4 regions of the Pseudomonas sp. MF09150 genome follow, and region 2 is predicted to be linked to each of the others. Evidence: riboswitches for the same ligand, from Rfam matches in the RefSeq annotation. Region 2 holds a riboswitch; each other region holds the start of a gene.
The links. A riboswitch is a leader RNA that binds a small molecule or an ion and turns the genes downstream of it on or off. The one in region 2 is predicted to bind cobalamin.
Positions count from the first base shown of each region.

Region 1: another riboswitch for cobalamin. It lies ahead of AC19YX_RS23525 (TonB-dependent receptor); the one in region 2 lies ahead of AC19YX_RS21760 (CbtB domain-containing protein).
Region 3: another riboswitch for cobalamin. It lies ahead of AC19YX_RS22780 (class I SAM-dependent methyltransferase); the one in region 2 lies ahead of AC19YX_RS21760 (CbtB domain-containing protein).
Region 4: another riboswitch for cobalamin. It lies ahead of cobO (cob(I)yrinic acid a,c-diamide adenosyltransferase); the one in region 2 lies ahead of AC19YX_RS21760 (CbtB domain-containing protein).

Region 1 covers NZ_JCBCUS010000006.1:498,473-502,627, forward strand. The annotation lists gene AC19YX_RS23525 (TonB-dependent receptor) at 4-2,157, opposite strand; cobalamin riboswitch at 2,266-2,470, opposite strand; gene AC19YX_RS23530 (hypothetical protein) at 2,576-3,649, opposite strand; gene AC19YX_RS23535 (DUF1543 domain-containing protein) at 3,918-4,155, shown strand, end outside.
Region 2 covers NZ_JCBCUS010000006.1:71,210-75,364, reverse strand. The annotation lists gene cobN (cobaltochelatase subunit CobN) at 1-567, opposite strand, end outside; gene cobW (cobalamin biosynthesis protein CobW) at 571-1,644, opposite strand; cobalamin riboswitch at 1,741-1,952, opposite strand; cobalamin riboswitch at 2,082-2,308, shown strand; gene AC19YX_RS21760 (CbtB domain-containing protein) at 2,406-2,594, shown strand; gene AC19YX_RS21755 (CbtA family protein) at 2,606-3,307, shown strand; gene AC19YX_RS21750 (cobalamin biosynthesis protein) at 3,304-3,717, shown strand; gene cobM (precorrin-4 C(11)-methyltransferase) at 3,799-4,155, shown strand, end outside.
Region 3 covers NZ_JCBCUS010000006.1:321,148-325,302, forward strand. The annotation lists gene AC19YX_RS22775 (TonB-dependent receptor) at 1-1,251, opposite strand, end outside; gene AC19YX_RS22780 (class I SAM-dependent methyltransferase) at 1,287-2,060, opposite strand; cobalamin riboswitch at 2,170-2,371, opposite strand; gene AC19YX_RS22785 (NADP-dependent oxidoreductase) at 2,429-3,424, opposite strand; gene AC19YX_RS22790 (SDR family NAD(P)-dependent oxidoreductase) at 3,511-4,155, opposite strand, start outside.
Region 4 covers NZ_JCBCUS010000007.1:310,154-314,308, forward strand. The annotation lists gene AC19YX_RS25135 (cobyrinic acid a,c-diamide synthase CobB) at 1-989, opposite strand, end outside; gene cobO (cob(I)yrinic acid a,c-diamide adenosyltransferase) at 1,000-1,611, opposite strand; cobalamin riboswitch at 1,692-1,925, opposite strand; gene AC19YX_RS25145 (hypothetical protein) at 2,094-2,675, shown strand; gene AC19YX_RS25150 (PQQ-dependent sugar dehydrogenase) at 2,749-4,068, shown strand; gene AC19YX_RS25155 (class I SAM-dependent methyltransferase) at 4,071-4,155, opposite strand, start outside.

The DNA.
Region 1 (4,155 bases), 430 kb from region 2:
CACTTAGAAGCTGTAGTCGGCGGTGACGAAAAACGAGCGCGGCTCACCCATCAGCCATTGCTGGCCATTATTCTGCTGGGCCACGGCGTAGCGCCGGTCGAGCAGGTTGTTGAGCTGCAGGCCCAGGCGCACATCCCGTTGCAGTTGCCAGCCGAGGTTGGCGTCGAGCACCGTGTAGCCCGGAACCTGGGTGGTGTTGGCCGTATTGGCATAACGCGCGTCGACATAACGCACGCCCATGCCGGCTGTCAGCTCCTGGCTCAGGGCCTTGTTCAACCACAGGTTGGCGCTGCGGCGCGGCACGTTGCTCGGGCGATTGCCGGCGCGCGAGACCACCTGGCCCGACACCACTTCATCGAAGTCGTCGTATTCGGCCCGCACCAGCGCGGCATTGGCCGAGACCTGCCAGTCGTGGGCCAGGGCCAGCTCCAGGGATGCCTCCAGGCCGTCGGCGGACTGCTGGCCGACCTGTTGCGCCAGGCGCGTGATTGGGTCGCTGCTGAGCAGTTTTTTCTTGACGATATGGTAGGCCGCCAGGGTCCATTCACCGCGCCCGTCCCAGAACTGTTGCTTGAGGCCGAACTCGGTCTGCCGGGCCTCGGTCAGGTCCATCTGCTGCTGGCTCGGGTTCAGGCTGATGAGGTTGTTGACCCCGTCCTCGCTGGTCGAGTACTGGCCGTACAGCGACAGTTGGTCGGTGACCGCGAACACCAGCCCGGCGCGCCAGTTGCCGCCCGTGAGGCTGCGGTCGCTGCGGCTGCCGGCACGCTGGTCGTCGCGCTCGATGTGGTTCTGGTCGCGGCGCACGCCGGTCACCAGGGACCAGCGCTCGGACAGCTGCAAGCGGTTCTCGGCAAACAGGGCAAAGGTGTGGGTGCTGCTGGCGGTCTGGGGCGAAAATGCCGAGCGACTCTGGAAGTAACCCGCTGCCGGCTGCCAAGGGTCGATGTAGTCGCCGCCGACATCGGTATAGGGCGAGTTGTTGCCCACGGCGAACCTGATTTTGTTGTACTCGGTACCGACCACCGTGCGGCTGTCCAGGCCGAACAGCGAATGGTTGAAGGTGAAGCTCTGACGGTCGCCCATCTGCTCCTGGTCGTGCTTGATCTCCAGGTAGCTGTTGCGCAGCAGTTGCTGGCGGGGGCTGTCCCAGCTGTAGGTTTCGGCGTTGCGCCAATGGCGTCGGCTCTTGATGTAATACAGCTGGTTGCTGGCGCTGAGGCTGTCGCTCAGGTTCCAGTCGGTATTGAGTCGGGTCCATTCGTCGTTGTATCGCTGCACGGCGTTGCGCAGGTTGTAGTTCTTGTCGCGCAGGCTGTCGCGGTAGTGCCCGTCGAGCAGGGGCGTGCCGAAGTAACTGCTCGGTTCGCTGTCGCCACGCTCATGGGCGAAGGTGAAGCTCAGGTCATCGTTGGCCTGCCAGCGCAGGGCCGCACTGAGGGCCAGGCTGCGCGAGTCGCCGTGGTCGACCCAGCCGTTGCTTTGCTGCTGGTTCAGGGTCAGGCGATAGCTCAGGGTGTCGCTGAGGGAGCCGCCGCTGTCCAGGCCCAGCTGCTGGCGGTCGTTGGAGCCATAACCCAGGCGCAGGCGGTTGCGCACTTCACCTTCGAAGGGCTTCTTCGAGATCACATTGACCACCGCCCCGGTGGCGCCTTCGCCATAGAGCACCGAGGCCGGGCCACGGATCACGTCGATGCGTTCAACCATCCACGGGTCGACCGGAAACGTCAGGCTGCCGGCACCGGTGTACAGGCGGGCACCGTCGAACAGGGTCATGACCGAGCTGTGCCCGGTAAAGCCCCGCGCCGCCAACGCGGTGTTGCCGTTGCCCGGGGCGGCGATGCTGGTGATGCCCGGGGAGCGGGTCACCGCGTCCTGCACCGTGAGGTTATTGCGGTTGTCGATGGCGTCCTGGCCGATGCTGCTGGTGCTGGCGGGGTTTTCCAGGGCGCTCAGGTTGAGCCGTGAGCCGGCGGGCAGCGGTGTGCTGAGGGAAGTGTCATCGCCCTTGGCGACTTCGCTGACCAGGGTCGCCGGCAAGGCGAGCGCACGGTGGTCGGTTTCGGCAAAGGTCAGGGATGAAAAGGCCATGCAGGGGACAAAGGTGATCGGCAGGGATCGGCTTGCGAGGCTTTGGAGCAGGGGATTGCGGGACATGCTATTCCAACTGAGTCAGGAAAGAATGAAACCCGGAGGGAACAACGCATAAGGAATCGCAGGCGCACGCGCCCACGCAAACCGGACTGCGCCCGCCCACCGCGGGGTTGCCAAACGAAGTTGCAGGCCGGTCTCCGGGCTCGCGAGGGTCATGAAGCATTCACCTTCCCATGCCGGAGCACAGTGGTCTGTCGAATGCTTCGCTCGCTTACCGTTGCGGGGGCAGCGCCGGACTGATCACCGAAGTGACGCACCGGCTTCCCGTTTAATCCCATGCACGGCGGCATGGGACACCTGAAACTGGCGCGCATATGACCATTGATGAATTTCTTCGTCAATGCGCAAAGCTGCTACAGGGGAAAACAGTCTGTGCCGCCGCCGGTCCTCGGCAGCGGCTACGCGATAGGCGGGGGATGCTTCAGGGGGTGGCCAGGGTCTGCTGCGGCTCGTATTCGGTTTCGGCGAAGTTGAAGTAGGTGGTGCCGGCATGCTGGGTGATCTGCGGTTCGCAGCGGCCAAAGGGTTCGGACAGATGCCCCTTGCCGTTGACCACTTTGAGCAATATTTGCTCTTGGGCACTGCAGCCATTGCCGGCCCACGCGGCACTCACCAGAAACAGCCCATCCCCCAGGTGCTGCACAGCTTCGAACGACATGCCGTCGCTGAGCAGGGCCGACTTCTGGATCAGGGCACCGTTGACCAGCAATTGGCTGGGCGGGTTTTTATTGCCGTCATGCTGTTCGGCAATCACCTGCACCTTGTCGTTGCCGTTGACGGCCTGGGTCTGGGTGCCGATCTCCAGTGCCGGGTAACGACGGGCCTTGGCCGCTTCCGCGGCGTTGGCTTCGCGGGGCACCAGGCCCAGGCCGGCAGGGCCGCGCACGGTCATGAAGTCGGCGGGCTTGGCGGCTTCGAGGGCGCGCACGGCGTCGAAGTCCCAGTAATTGACCCGGGTCACCGCCATGCGCGAGGGCGCAGGCTCGATCACGCTCAGCTCGAACTGCTTGCCGGTCATATTCGGCGCATACAGGTAGGACAGGTGATCCAGCGATGCCTGGGCATGTACCGCGACCTTGTTGGTCTGGGTGAACGCCTGCAACGGGCCTGAATAACGGGCCAGGGCCTCGTCGGCGAGCTTTTTGCCGGCGGTGAGCGAGCCTTTTACCTCGGCTTCCAGGGCAATGACCCTGTGATCGGGGCCGAAGGTGTAGGTCGCCGATTCATAGGGCTTGTCGCGGTTGACCTCGGTGCGCCGGGTGTTGCTGAAGTAGATGGTCTGGTAGCGCAGGAACACCGTCAGCGAATGGATGCCCGCCGGGCCGGAGCCGGTGTAGGTCATGCAGCCCCGGGGGCAGGTTTCCTGAAGCAGCAGATTGACTTCGTCATAGGGCATGCCGAGTGCAACGTCATGCACGGTAAAGCCCGGGGCCGCCAGCAGCGTCGGCGAGACCAGCGCCGCCGCCAGCGCGAGCGCGTTGAATGTGTGCTTCAAGACCATCTCCTGGTTGTCCAATGGCGGGGCCGTCGTGCCCCACGCCGCAATCCTTGCCAGCGAATGGCATGGCCTGTGTGGCTATCGGCTGCTGGCGATTGGCCTTTAGCTGCAATGTGCTGCAAGCCGCGCGGGAGTGTCCCGGGCGCAGTAAAACCTCAGCAATCAGACGCAACATGGTGAAGAATATGGCGCTTGCCTGATGAGCCCCGACCGGGACCATCACCCTGAAATCGCTGCCGCCGGCGGCAGGTAACCAAGGAACAGAATGCTTTTTGTAGTGATGCTGGGGGGCAAACACCCCAGGGCCAAGATTGAGGTCCACGACGTGGTGTTCGCCATCGCCGACAGCCTGGAAGCGGCCTACCCGCAACTGCGCGAAGGCTGGTTTGGCAGCCCGGCGGGGCTGCATGTCGATTCGTGGATGCAGGTCGATGGCGTGGAAGGGTGGAAGGTGCAGTTGAGCCCGCTGGCGCCTCTGCCCGGGGCCCCGCGCCTGTATTTCA
Region 2 (4,155 bases):
GCTCAGGGTCGCGGCGCTTTTATGGGGGTGGTAAATCGCCGTGCGCGGCAGGGTCTGCGGCTCGGCCCAGGCATAGTCGCGGCCCAGCAGGCTGGCGGCCAGGCAACGGTACAGATTCAGGGCGTTGTCGCGCCCGCCCTGGCGCAAGAAGTGCCACAGCCGATCGCGCGCGGCGGCCGGCACCGTGCTCAGGTCGCTGAGCTCCGGGTCCGGGCGGTCATCCCCCGGCACCAGAATCAGCTGCACCCCGCGCTCGGCCAGTTGCACCAGGCGTTCGACGCCGTAGCGCCAGTAGCCGATGCCGCCGTGCAGGGAAATCAGGATCACCTTGGCGTGACGCAGCACCTGGTCGACATACAGGTCGACCGAGGCGTGGTTCTGCACCTGCATCGGGTTGGCCAGGCGAAAGCTCGGGAAGTCGTCCGGCAACTGCTGGGCCGCTTCCGCCAGCAGCGCCAGGCTGGAGTCGCCGCTGCACAGGATCACCAGCTCGGCGGGGGTTTGTCCAAGGTCGGCAATGTTGTCATCCGACACGAAACCGCCGGGCTGGGTCCTGAGCAGGTGCATGGGTTAAACGCTGAGGGCGGCGCGCAGTTGCGCTTCGAGTTGCTCGGCGTCCAGCTCTTGGCCGATCAGCACCAGGCGCGTGGTCCGGGCCTCGTCGGCGCCCCACTGGCGGTCGAAGTGCTTGTCGAAACGGGTGCCCACGCCCTGGATCAGCAAGCGCATCGGCTTGTTGGGGATGGCGGCAAACCCCTTGACCCGCAGGATCCCGTGCTTGACCACCAGTTGGGTCAGGGCATCGAGCAGCAGGCTTTCCTCGGCTTGCGGCAGTTCGATGGAGATCGAATCGAAAGCGTCGTGATCGTGGTCGTCATGATCGGCATCGTCGCCGTCATGGTGATGGTCGTGGTGGCTGTGACGGCTGTCGATGTGTTCTTCGGAGCCAGCACCCAGGCCCAGCAACACGTCCAGCGGCAGGCGACCGCTGCTGGCTTCGATGACCTTGACCGCTGGCGGCAGTTCTTCAGCCACTTCCAGGCGTACTTTTGCCAGGTCTTCGGCGCTGATCAGGTCAGCCTTGTTGAGAATCACCAGGTCGGCGCTGGCCAGTTGGTCGGCGAACAGCTCGTGCAGCGGCGATTCGTGGTCCAGGTTGGGGTCAAGCTTGCGCTGGGCATCGACCTGGTCCGGGAAGGCGGCGAAGGTGCCGGCGGCCACGGCCGGGCTGTCGACCACGGTGATTACCGCGTCGACGGTGCAGGCGCTGCGGATTTCCGGCCACTGGAAGGCCTGGACCAGGGGTTTTGGCAGAGCCAGGCCCGAGGTTTCGATCAGGATGTGGTCAAGGTCGCCGCGCCGGGCTACCAATTCGCGCATCACCGGGAAGAATTCTTCCTGCACGGTGCAGCACAGGCAGCCGTTGGCCAGCTCGTAGACCCGGCCGCTGGCTTCTTCTTCAGTGCAGCCGATGGAGCATTGCTTGAGGATTTCACCGTCGATGCCCAGTTCGCCAAATTCGTTGACGATCACTGCGATCCGGCGCCCCTGGGCGTTGTCGAGCATGTGCCGCAGCAAGGTGGTTTTGCCCGAGCCAAGGAAGCCGGTGACGATGGTGACGGGAAGTTTGGCCAGTGTTTTCATCGGATGCCCTTTGGCAAGGTGGCGGGCATACGGGACGAAAACCGCGGCAATGGCTGCGCGGAAGAGTTCGCCACCGGATCACCCCGCCCGGTTGTAGTGAGAATTCGTCACGAGGCAGGTCTCCTGGCTGAGGGTGTGCCGGTGGTAACCGACGATTGACGCGCCTTCCCGCCAACGCCTTGAAGCGCGTGCAGTGGCTGTGCATCAACCATGACCCTTTACAGTTGCGGGGGCAGCCGCGGCTTGGACCGCGTTCCCTTCTTAGCTTCGGCCGACTGCGCCGAAGAACCTCGAGTGCGCAAGGCTACGCAGAGCGCAGGGGCCGGTCAATGCGCATTGTCGGCCAGCCTCGGTGCCGGCGCGGGGAAAATTCATTGCCCGGTCCCGGCGCCATTGCGAAAGAGTGGCAATTGACGGCCCTCCCCCGCCCATGCTCTCCTACACACCTTGTTACGGGTGCCCTTCATAGGGTGAAACGGGAAACCGGTGCGTCACGTGCCTTACTCAAGGCCTTGACCAGTCCGGTGCTGCCCCCGCAACGGTAAGCGAGCGAAGAATCAGATCCACTGCGCCGGTCATCCGGCATGGGAAGGCGATTCTTGCAGGCCAGGCGCAAGCCCCGCCCTTCGCGAGCCCGGAGACCGGCCCGCAATAGACACATAACAAACCCGCGGTGGGCGGGCGCTGTTAATTCCTTGTGCGCCCGTCGCGCGGGGTTTTGCTGCGTTCGATCCACCCGCTGATAACCAGAGGGATGCGCCATGTCGATCATCAGCAGCACCAGTCAATCCGCCAGCAGCACCTCCACCCTGAGCCAACGCCTGGTCGCCGCCATCGGTGCCTCGATCCTCGGCGCGTGCCTGGTGTATTTCGCCGGGTTCTCCCATATCGAAGCAGTGCACAACGCTGCCCACGATACCCGTCACAGCTCCGCCTTCCCGTGCCATTGAGACCTGCTGACATGATCAAGCGTATTGCGCAAACCGCAGGTTTCACCGGGCTGCTGGCCGCCCTGTTGCTGACCCTGCTGCAAAGCTTCTGGGTCGCCCCGCTGATTTTGCAGGCCGAAACCTACGAAAAGGCCCCGGCCACTGAAGTCCATGAACACGCCGAAGGCGCCATGGCCGGCCACACCCACGATGCCGAAGCCTGGGAGCCGGAAGATGGCTGGCAGCGCGTGCTGTCGACCACTGGCGGTAACCTGGTGGTGGCCGTCGGCTTCGCCCTGATGCTCGCCGGCCTGTACACCCTGCGCGCGCCGAATCGCACGTCCCAGGGGCTGCTGTGGGGCCTGGCCGGTTACGCCACCTTCTGCCTGGCGCCAACCATGGGCCTGCCGCCCGAGCTGCCGGGCACCGCCGCTGCGGACCTGGCACAACGGCAGATCTGGTGGGTCGGCACCGCGGCCTCGACCGCCGTCGGTATCGCGCTGATCGTGTTTGCCCAGCACTGGCTGCTGAAAGTGCTGGGTGTCGCCATCATTGCCGTGCCGCACATCATTGGCGCGCCACAGCCGGAAGTGCATTCGATGCTGGCTCCGGAGGCCCTGGAAGCGCAGTTCAAAATCGCCTCGCAACTGACCAATGCCGCGTTCTGGCTGGCCCTGGGCGTGATCAGCGCCTGGTTGTTCCGGCGTAAAAGCGCGGGTCACTACGCGGCATGAGTGAACGGCACGCAGCGCCGGCCCTGGTGGTCGGCCTGGGTTGCCAGCGCGGTTGCCCGGTGGACACGCTGCGCGCATTGCTCGACCAGGTCCTGGAGACCCATGGCTTCGGGCTGGATCAAGTCCGGGGCCTGGCCAGTATCGACCTGAAACGCGAAGAGCCCGGCCTGCTGCAACTGGCCGAGCAGTTAGCCCTGCCCCTGACCTGTTTCAGCAGCTCGCAGCTCACGCCCTATGCGCTGCAACTGAGCCACCGCTCGGAAATCGCCTACGAACGCACCGGCTGCTATGGCGTGGCCGAAAGCGCCGCCCTGGCCCTGGCCGAACGCCTGGCGCAGAGCCCGGCGAAACTGCTGATCCGCCGCCAAAAGTACGCCCAGGCGACCCTGGCCATGGCCTGCTGCGGCTAAAACCCCGATAATCCCCCGCGTTGATCATGAGCAATCTTCATCTACAAGCTTGCCTTGACCCTTTTTTCACAGGAAACAGCCATGACCGTCTTTTTTATCGGCGCCGGCCCCGGCGACCCGGAGCTGATCACCGTCAAGGGCCAGCGGCTGATCCATCGCTGCCCGGTGATTGTCTACGCCGGCTCCCTGGTGCCCGAGGCGGTGCTGGCGGGGCATAGCGCCGAACTGCTGGTCAACAGCGCCGAGTTGCACCTGGAACAGATCATCGAGCTGATCAAAAACGCCCACGCCAAGGGCCAGGACGTGGCCCGGGTGCATTCCGGCGACCCCAGCCTGTATGGCGCCATCGGCGAGCAGATCCGCCACCTGCGCCAATTGCAGATCCCCTTTGAAATCGTCCCCGGGGTCACCGCCACCGCCGCCTGCGCCGCGTTGCTC
Region 3 (4,155 bases), 250 kb from region 2:
TTCGAGGGTCGGCATGTAGTCGGTCTTGACCGTGCTCGAGCGGCCATAGCTGTAGCGCGAACCGGCGCGCAGGGTCAGGCGGTCGTCCATCAGGCGCTGGATCAGCTCGGCGTACAGCGCCGCGCTGAGGTCATCGGAGTTGATGTCGTAGGGTGCCACCTGGCTGCTGGTGGAGCCGTTCATGGCCACGCGGAAACGATCATTGCGCAGTGTGCTTTTTTCCAGGTCCAGGCCCAGCAGCAGGTCGGTGCCGGGGCCCAGCAGGAACTGCGGCGTCAGCTTCAGGCCATAGGCGTCCAGGCGGCGCTCGATATGGTCCTTGCTGAACCCGGGGCTGCCGTTGCCCTGGCGCTCCGAACCCCAGTGCAGGTCGTCGACATCGCGCAGGGCGTAGACCTGGGCCGCCCAGTTCAGCCAGTTGGTCGGCTTGGCGGTCCAGTTGGCTTCCAGGGACTGGTTATAGCGGTTGTCGTAGTTGTTGTAGTCCCATTGCGAACCGCGAAAGCCCGCGTCGTAGATACCGTCCGAGCGCAGAGTCAGGTCCAGGCGCTGGTCATCGGACAGGTCATAGCCCAGGGCCAACAACCCGCCCCGACGCTTCCACGAGGTGTTTTCCTGGGTGCCGTCCCGGCTCTGATAGTCACCGCGCCGGCCGCTGTCCAGACCCAGGTAGTAATCCAGCGGCCCGGACACGCCGCTCTGGAACAGGCTGCCCTGGGCCAGGCCCCAGGAGCCGCCCTGCAGGGTCGCGCCACCGCCTTCGGTGTTGCGGCCATTGCGGGTGATGATGTTGATCACGCCACCGATGGCCTGGCTGCCATAGATCACCGAGGCCGGGCCACGGATCACTTCAATGCGCGCGACCTGGGCCGGCGACAGCTTGGAAATATTCGCCGTGCCGGCCCGGCGCCCGTTGACCAGCACCGTTACCTGGCTGCGAAAGTCCCGGCCCTGGCCATCGGTATTGCCGCCACGGATGTTGATCGAGGTCTGGCCCGGGGTCCATTCACTGAAAAAGCCCACCGCGTTTTCCGCCAGCAGGTCGGTCAGGTTGCGCGCCGAGGAGCGTTCGATCTGCTCGCTGTCGATCACCTGCACGGTGCTGGTGGCGTCCTTGAGCGATTCGCCGGCCCGGGGTGCGCTGACCAGGGTCGTGTCCATCTGCAGCACCGACGTTTTGTCGGCGGCCTGGGTGGCGAGGCTGGTGCTCAGCAGCAGGGGCAGGGCGAAGGTGTGGCGCAGGCTAGGCATGGGGGAGGTCCGCAGGCAGGTTCTTATGGGAGAGTTCACGCGTGCCAGAGCAAGCTGGCGGCGCGTTTCGGGGCGCTGGCCAGCCAGCCCCCCGGGGCCGGTTGCAGGTGATCCTGCAAATGCCGTTCAAGCAGCCCCAGCGCCGCGCCATCGAGGGCGCCGAGCTTCTCCCTGAAATGCATCAGGGCTGCTTCGGGGGTGGCGAACAACGTGCTGAACGCCCATTCGGTGAAGTGAATCTCGTCGGGCCGGGCGCTGGCCGGCAGCTCGGCCAGGGTCAGTTGATAGCCCGGGGTCATGTCGCTGCGGTGCAGTTGAGGCGGCAGGAACCCCGAGAGGCAATAGGTGCGCGGGCCCTCCTGGGCCGGCAGGTTCCACACCAGGGTGCCGCTGGCCAGGGGCCGCACCCGCTCGAGAAAGGCCTGGGCCTGGCCGTCGCTGACCGGGATGTTGGCGCAGAGCACGGTCTGTGTCGGCGCCAGGCCCAGGTCGCCGATGTCTTGCCAGAGGCCCGGGTGCAAGCTCAGGCTCACGGCCGGTTCACGGGCCGCCAGGCGCTCGATGCAGCGACCCATATAGGCGTTGGGCTCGACCACGGTCCACTGGCCACTTGGGGCCAGCAGATGCCGCCCAAGGATCCCCGAACCGGCGCCGATATCCAGCAGTTGTCGCTGCGGGCCGAGCAGTTGCAGCAGGCAGCCACCGACACGTTCGACATAGTTGGAGGCGGCCAGATGCTCGGCATAAAACGCCGCTTCGTGGTCGGGCCAGACAAAGGGAGCAGGGCGAGGCGAGGTGCAAAGCGTCATCGGAAAGCGCCGGGTTGAGCCAGGTCGGGCCACCCGCGGGAGCTGAAGCAGAAAGTGGCGGGCAGGAGACAGCATGCGCACGCCAAGGCCTGCACCCGCCCACCGCGGATTGCCATGTTGGGATCAGGCCGGTCTCCGGGCTCGCGAGGGGCATGAAACATTCGCCTTCCCATGCCCAGGCACAGTGGATGTGTGAATGTTTCGCTCGCATACCGTTGCGGGGGCAGCGCCGGACTCGCCCAAAGGGCCTACCGGCTTCCCGTTTCACCCGCAGCACGACGGCTGCGGACACCTGAAACTGGCGCGCATCTGACCATTGAGGGACGGCAGCGTCAAGCGCCTAAGCCGCAAGCTTGTGGCTTGCAGCTTCAGAGCTTGATGACCACCTTGCCTTTGGCGCGCCCCTGTGTGACGTACTTCAGGGCCTCGGCGGTGGAGGCCAGCGGGTAGCTGCGATCGATCACCGGCTGGATCGCACCGGCCTCGATCAGTCGGCTCAGTTCACCCAGTTGTTCGCCGCTGGCGCGCATGAACACGAAACGGTAGTGCACACCCGCCTGGCGTGCCTTGCGGCGGATGCCATGACTGAGCAGGCCCATGACCTGCTTCAGCCCCCAGGACAGACGCTGCTCCCGGGCAAAGTCGGCGGTGGGCGGGCCGGAAATCGACACCAGCAGGCCGCCGGGCTTGAGCACCTTGAGCGAACGCGCCAGGGTCGCGCTGTCCAGGCTGTTGAGCACCAGGTCGTAGCCGTGCAACAGGCTGTCGAAGGATTGGCGCGTGTAGTCGATGACCAGGTCCGCCCCCAGGGCCTTCACCCACTCGACATTGGCGCTGCTGGTGGTCGTCGCGACGAAGGCCCCCAGGTGCTTGGCGAGCTGGATGGCGAAGGTCCCCACACCGCCGGAGCCGGCGTGGATCAGTACCTTTTGCCCCGGCTTGAGCTGGGCGGTTTCCACCAGCACCTGCCAGGCCGTCAGGCCGACCAGGGGAACGGATGCGGCGTGCTCCATGTCGAGGTTGGACGGCTTCAGCGCCAGGGCCTCCTCGGCCACGGCAATCCGCTCGGCGAAGGTGCCGATACGTGCCTGGGGAGGGCGCCCGTAGACCTCGTCCCCCGGCTTGAAGCGCCGGACCTCAGTGCCCACCCGCAGCACCACGCCGGCAAGGTCATTGCCCAAAACCAGGGGCAGGTGGTACGGCAGGATCAATTTGAATTCGCCTTTGGCGATCTTGGCATCCAGCAGGTTGACGCTGCTGGCATGCACCTGGACCAGGACCTCGTGGGCTTGCACCTGCGGCTCGGGCACCTGGCCCAGCCGCCCGGTGTCCTGGCCGTAACGCTCGATAAAAAATGCTTGCATACACAGTCTCTCCAGTGAGCAATGCCCGACGCTGGCGCGCGGATCGGCGTCAGCGGATGGTCGGGCATGCTCAGGTGGGCGCGGGCTCAGGACGCGCTGCGATAGCGCTCGGCGGCGCGGCTCTGGCGGATGTCGGTCAGCAGCACCTGGCGCGCGGCCTGCAGGTTGTCCCAGCGCGACACTTCATGCAGTGGCGGGATGGTCACCGGTTCGCGGCGATCGAAGCCGACCAGGGCCGCATCCACCAGTTCATCGACGTCCATGACCTCGGGCAGGGTGTTGATATCGATGCCGGAGCGTTCCCAGATCTCGGTGCGCGTGGCGGCAGGCAACACGGCCTGGATATAGACCCCCTTGGGGGCCAGTTCCAGGGTCAGCCCCTGGGACAGGAACAGCACGAAGGCCTTGGTCGCGCCGTAGACCGTCATCCCCAGTTCCGGCGCCAGGCCGACCACCGAGCCAATATTGACGATGGCGCCGTCACCGGCCTCTGCCAGGCGCGGGGCGATCGCGCTGGCCAGCCGCACCAGGGCGGTGGTGTTCAGGGTCACGATCTGCGCCACCGCGTCCGGGGTCTGGTCGATAAAACTGCCGGACTGCGCGGCCCCGGCGTTGTTGATCAGAATGCCGATTTTGCGGTCATCGCGCAGGCGCGCCTCGACCTTGATCAGGTCGCTGGTCTGGGTCAGGTCGGCCTGCAACACATCGACGGCGATCCCGTGTTCGCGCCG
Region 4 (4,155 bases), on a different contig from region 2:
TCCAGCAGGTAGAGCATGCCGCCACATTCGGCGAGCAAGGGTTTGCCGGCGCCGTGGTGGGCGCGGATCGCTGCGAGCATCGCACTGTTTTCGGCCAGGGCCTGGTGATGCAGTTCCGGGTAGCCACCGGGCAGGTACAGGCTGTCGGCAGGTGGCAGCTCGCGGTCGTGAATCGGCGAAAAGAACGACAACTCGGCGCCCATGGCCCGCAGCAGGTCCAGGCTCGCGCCATAGGTGAAGGCAAAGGCCTCGTCCCGGGCCACGGCGATGCGCACCCCGGCCAGCAACGGCTCGGCGCTCACTACCTCGGGGGCGGCGAAGGTGACCGCTGGTGGCAGCGCCACTTCGCAACTGCCGGCCAGGGCCTGCGCCGCCGCGTCCAGGCGCAGGTCGAGGTCGTTGAGTTCGCTGGCCTGCACCAGCCCCAGGTGGCGGCTCGGCAGTTCGATGCCGGTCTCCCGAGACAAGGCGCCATACCAGCGCAAGCCTTCGGTCAGGCTGCCTTCGAGCAACTGGGCGTGGCGCAGGGTGCCGACCCGATTGGCCAGCACGCCGGCGAATGGCAAGTCCGGCTGGTAGCGTGCCAGCCCCAGAGCCAGGGCGCCGAAGGTCTGGGCCATGGCCGTGCCGTCGATCACCGCCAGCACCGGCACGCCGAAATGCCGCGCCAGGTCGGCGCTGGACGGCGTGCCGTCGAACAGGCCCATGACCCCTTCGATCAGAATCAGATCCGCCTCGGCGGCGGCCTCCCACAACAGGCGCCGGCTCTCTTGCTCGCCGACCATCCACATATCCAGCTGATACACCGGCGCGCCGCTGGCACGTTCGAGGATCATCGGGTCGAGAAAGTCCGGGCCGCACTTGAACACCCTGACCTTGCGCCCCTGGTTGCGGTGCAAGCGCGCCAGGGCGGCGGTCACGGTGGTCTTGCCCTGGCCGGAAGCCGGGGCGGCGATCAATACCGCCGGGCAATGACGAGCATCACTCATGCTCGGGCACTCACAGTTCCACCCCTTTCTGCGCCTTGATCCCGGCCTGGAACGCATGTTTGACCACGCCCATTTCGGTGACGGTGTCCGCCAGTTCGATCATTTCCGGCTTGGCGCCGCGACCGGTGACCACCACGTGCTGCATGGGTGGACGGGCCTGCAGGTCGCTGAGCACCTGGTCCAGGTCGAGGTAACCGTGCTTGAGGGCGATATTCAGCTCATCGAGCACCACCAGGCCGATGGCCGGGTCGCGCAGTAACTGACGGGACACTTCCCAGGCAGCCTCGGCGGCGGCGATATCGCGCTGGCGATCCTGGGTCTCCCAGGTGAAGCCCTCGCCCATCACATGAAAACGCACCTGTTCCGGGAAGCGCCGGAAAAACAATTCTTCCCCGGTGCTGTTGCGACCCTTGATGAATTGCACCACGCCGCATTGCATGCCGTGGCCCATGGAGCGAGCGAGCATGCCAAAGGCCGAGCTGCTCTTGCCTTTGCCATTGCCGGTCAACACCAGCAGCAGCCCGCACTCGTTCGGCGAGTTGGCGATGCGTTCATCGATCACGGCTTTTTTGCGCAACATGCGCGCCAGATGGCGCTCGTCACGATCGGGGGATTGGGTCATGGGGCAGCTCTCCGTTGGGGCTGGATAACGGGGGGCAGGAATAGAAATAGACGGCGCAAGCCTGGCATCGCCCACCGTGATGCCGTTGGATGGATCAGGCCGGTCTCCGGGCTTGTGAGCAGCACTAATGCCGAACCGCGCGCCTTCCCATGTCGGTTCGACACAGTGGCACCAAACGCAGTCTTGACTCACTTACCGTTGCGGGGGCAGCGCCGGAATCGTCGCCCGTTCCTGTTCGGAACACGCACTCACCGGCTTCCCTGTTTCACCCTGTCGACCCATGGCCACAGAGCACCTGAAACAAGTCGCGAAGGTTAGAGGGTTGGGGGTGGAGCGTCAATTAAAGCCGGCCCTGCGTGAGCGCGAAGAACTGCACCAGATCAATAAAATGACGCCAATCTTGTGCCACACTGCAAGCAGTGATATCAAATAGCCACAATTCGGCTACCCAAATCTATCTGACAAAAACAAGGGTGAGTTCAATGCAAGGCATGATCATCAGCAATCCGAAACTGGAGTTTCTGCGCCCGATGCTGGAGCGCTGGTTTGATTGCATTGACCGCTACAACGAGGTACGCGGCGACAACGAATGCCCGTACTGGTTTGATGAGCAGGCCAACCTCGGCCTGCTGTCGGCCGCCGCCTGGATGGCAGAAATGGTCACCTTGCAGCACAGCCCGAGCAAAAAGCAGCTCGAAGAAGGCAATCGCAATGGCCGCGCCGACCTATACGTGGCCACCCGGGAGGAACGCGCCTTCCTCCAGGTCAGCCAGCGCTGGCCACGGGTCAACAACCTGCAACTGACCCAGGCCCTGCAGGACGCCAGCAGTGATGCCAGAAGCATCGCCTACCCCAATGAGCTGCGGCTGGGCTGTCTGTTTATCGCCCCGCTCAAGGCCCAGCACAGCGCCACACCGGAAGAACTCCAGGACATGCTCGACGACTTGCAGAAGGAACACACCTGCGCCGTTGCCTGGTACTTCCCCTACGCCTACCGCAAGTTGCACAACGACAGCGGCAACTACCACCCCGGGGTCGCCGTGCTGTTCAAAGAGGCCCGCTGATCAGGTTGAACCATCGGCTGGCTATGCTCCTCTATGAATACAACGACTCCAGTGCATTCACAGGGACATCGGCATGCTCATCAAGCCCCAATTCGCTCTTCTGATCGCCGTCGCCGCGGGCCTTGCAGCCTGCGGCGAAACCTCCACCCTGCAAGTGTCGGACGGCACCGGCCCGTCACCGCAATTGCCGGAGCCAAATAAAACCCTGATCCCTACGGTGAATATCGCGCCGGCCATCGGCTGGCCCGAGGGCGCTACGCCCATCGCCGCGCCAGGCACCCAGGTCGCGGCCTTCGCCGAAAAGCTCGATCATCCACGCTGGCTCTATGTGCTGCCCAATGGCGACGTGCTGGTGGCCGAGACCAACGCCCCGCCCAAGCCCGATGACAGTAAAGGCATCCGTGGCTGGGTCATGGAGAAGGTCATGGGTCGGGCCGGTGCCGGCGTGCCGAGCGCCAACCGCATCACCTTGCTGCGCGATCAGGACCACGACGGGGTGGCGGAAACCCGCACCGTATTCCTCGAGAACCTGAACTCGCCGTTCGGCATGACCCTGGTCGGCAACGATCTATATGTGGCCGATACCGATCAGTTGCTGCGCTTCCCCTATAAAGACGGTGAAACCTCCATCAGCGCGCCGCCGACCAAAGTCGTCGACCTGCCGGGCGGCACCCTCAACCACCACTGGACCAAGAACGTGATTGCCAGCAAGGACGGCAGCAAGCTTTACGTCACGGTCGGCTCCAACAGCAACGTCGGCGAAAACGGCCTGGACCAGGAGCAGGGACGGGCAGCGATATGGGAGGTGGATCGCGCTACGGGCAACCACCGGATCTTCGCCTCGGGCCTGCGCAACCCAAACGGCCTGGCCTGGGAACCACACAGCGGAAAACTCTGGACCGCGGTCAATGAGCGCGATGAAATCGGCAGCGACCTGGTGCCGGACTACATCACCTCTGTCAAGGACGGCGCCTTCTACGGCTGGCCATTCAGCTACTACGGGCAGCACGTGGACGTGCGGGTCTCGCCACAGAATCTCGACCTGGTGGCCAAAGCCATCGCGCCGGATTATGCAGTCGGGCCGCACACCGCCTCACTGGGCCTGACCTTTGCCGAAGGCAGCAAGTTGCCGGCCTTCACCCAGGGCGCGTTTATCGGCCAGCACGGCTCATGGAACCGCAAGCCCCACAGTGGCTACAAAGTGATTTTCGTCCCTTTCAGCGACGGCAGGCCTCAGGGACAACCGGTGGATGTACTCACGGGCTTTCTCAGCGACGACGAAAAAGCCATGGGCCGCCCGGTCGGCGTAGTGATCGATCAGCAGGGCAGCCTGCTGGTGGCCGACGATGTCGGCAACAAGATCTGGCGCGTATCACCCGCCAAGGCGCAATAACCTCAGCGCTTGCGGCACAAGGTCAGACCGTCCCCCAGGGGTAACAGCGACAGATCGACACGCGGGTCATCCTTCAAGGCGCGATTG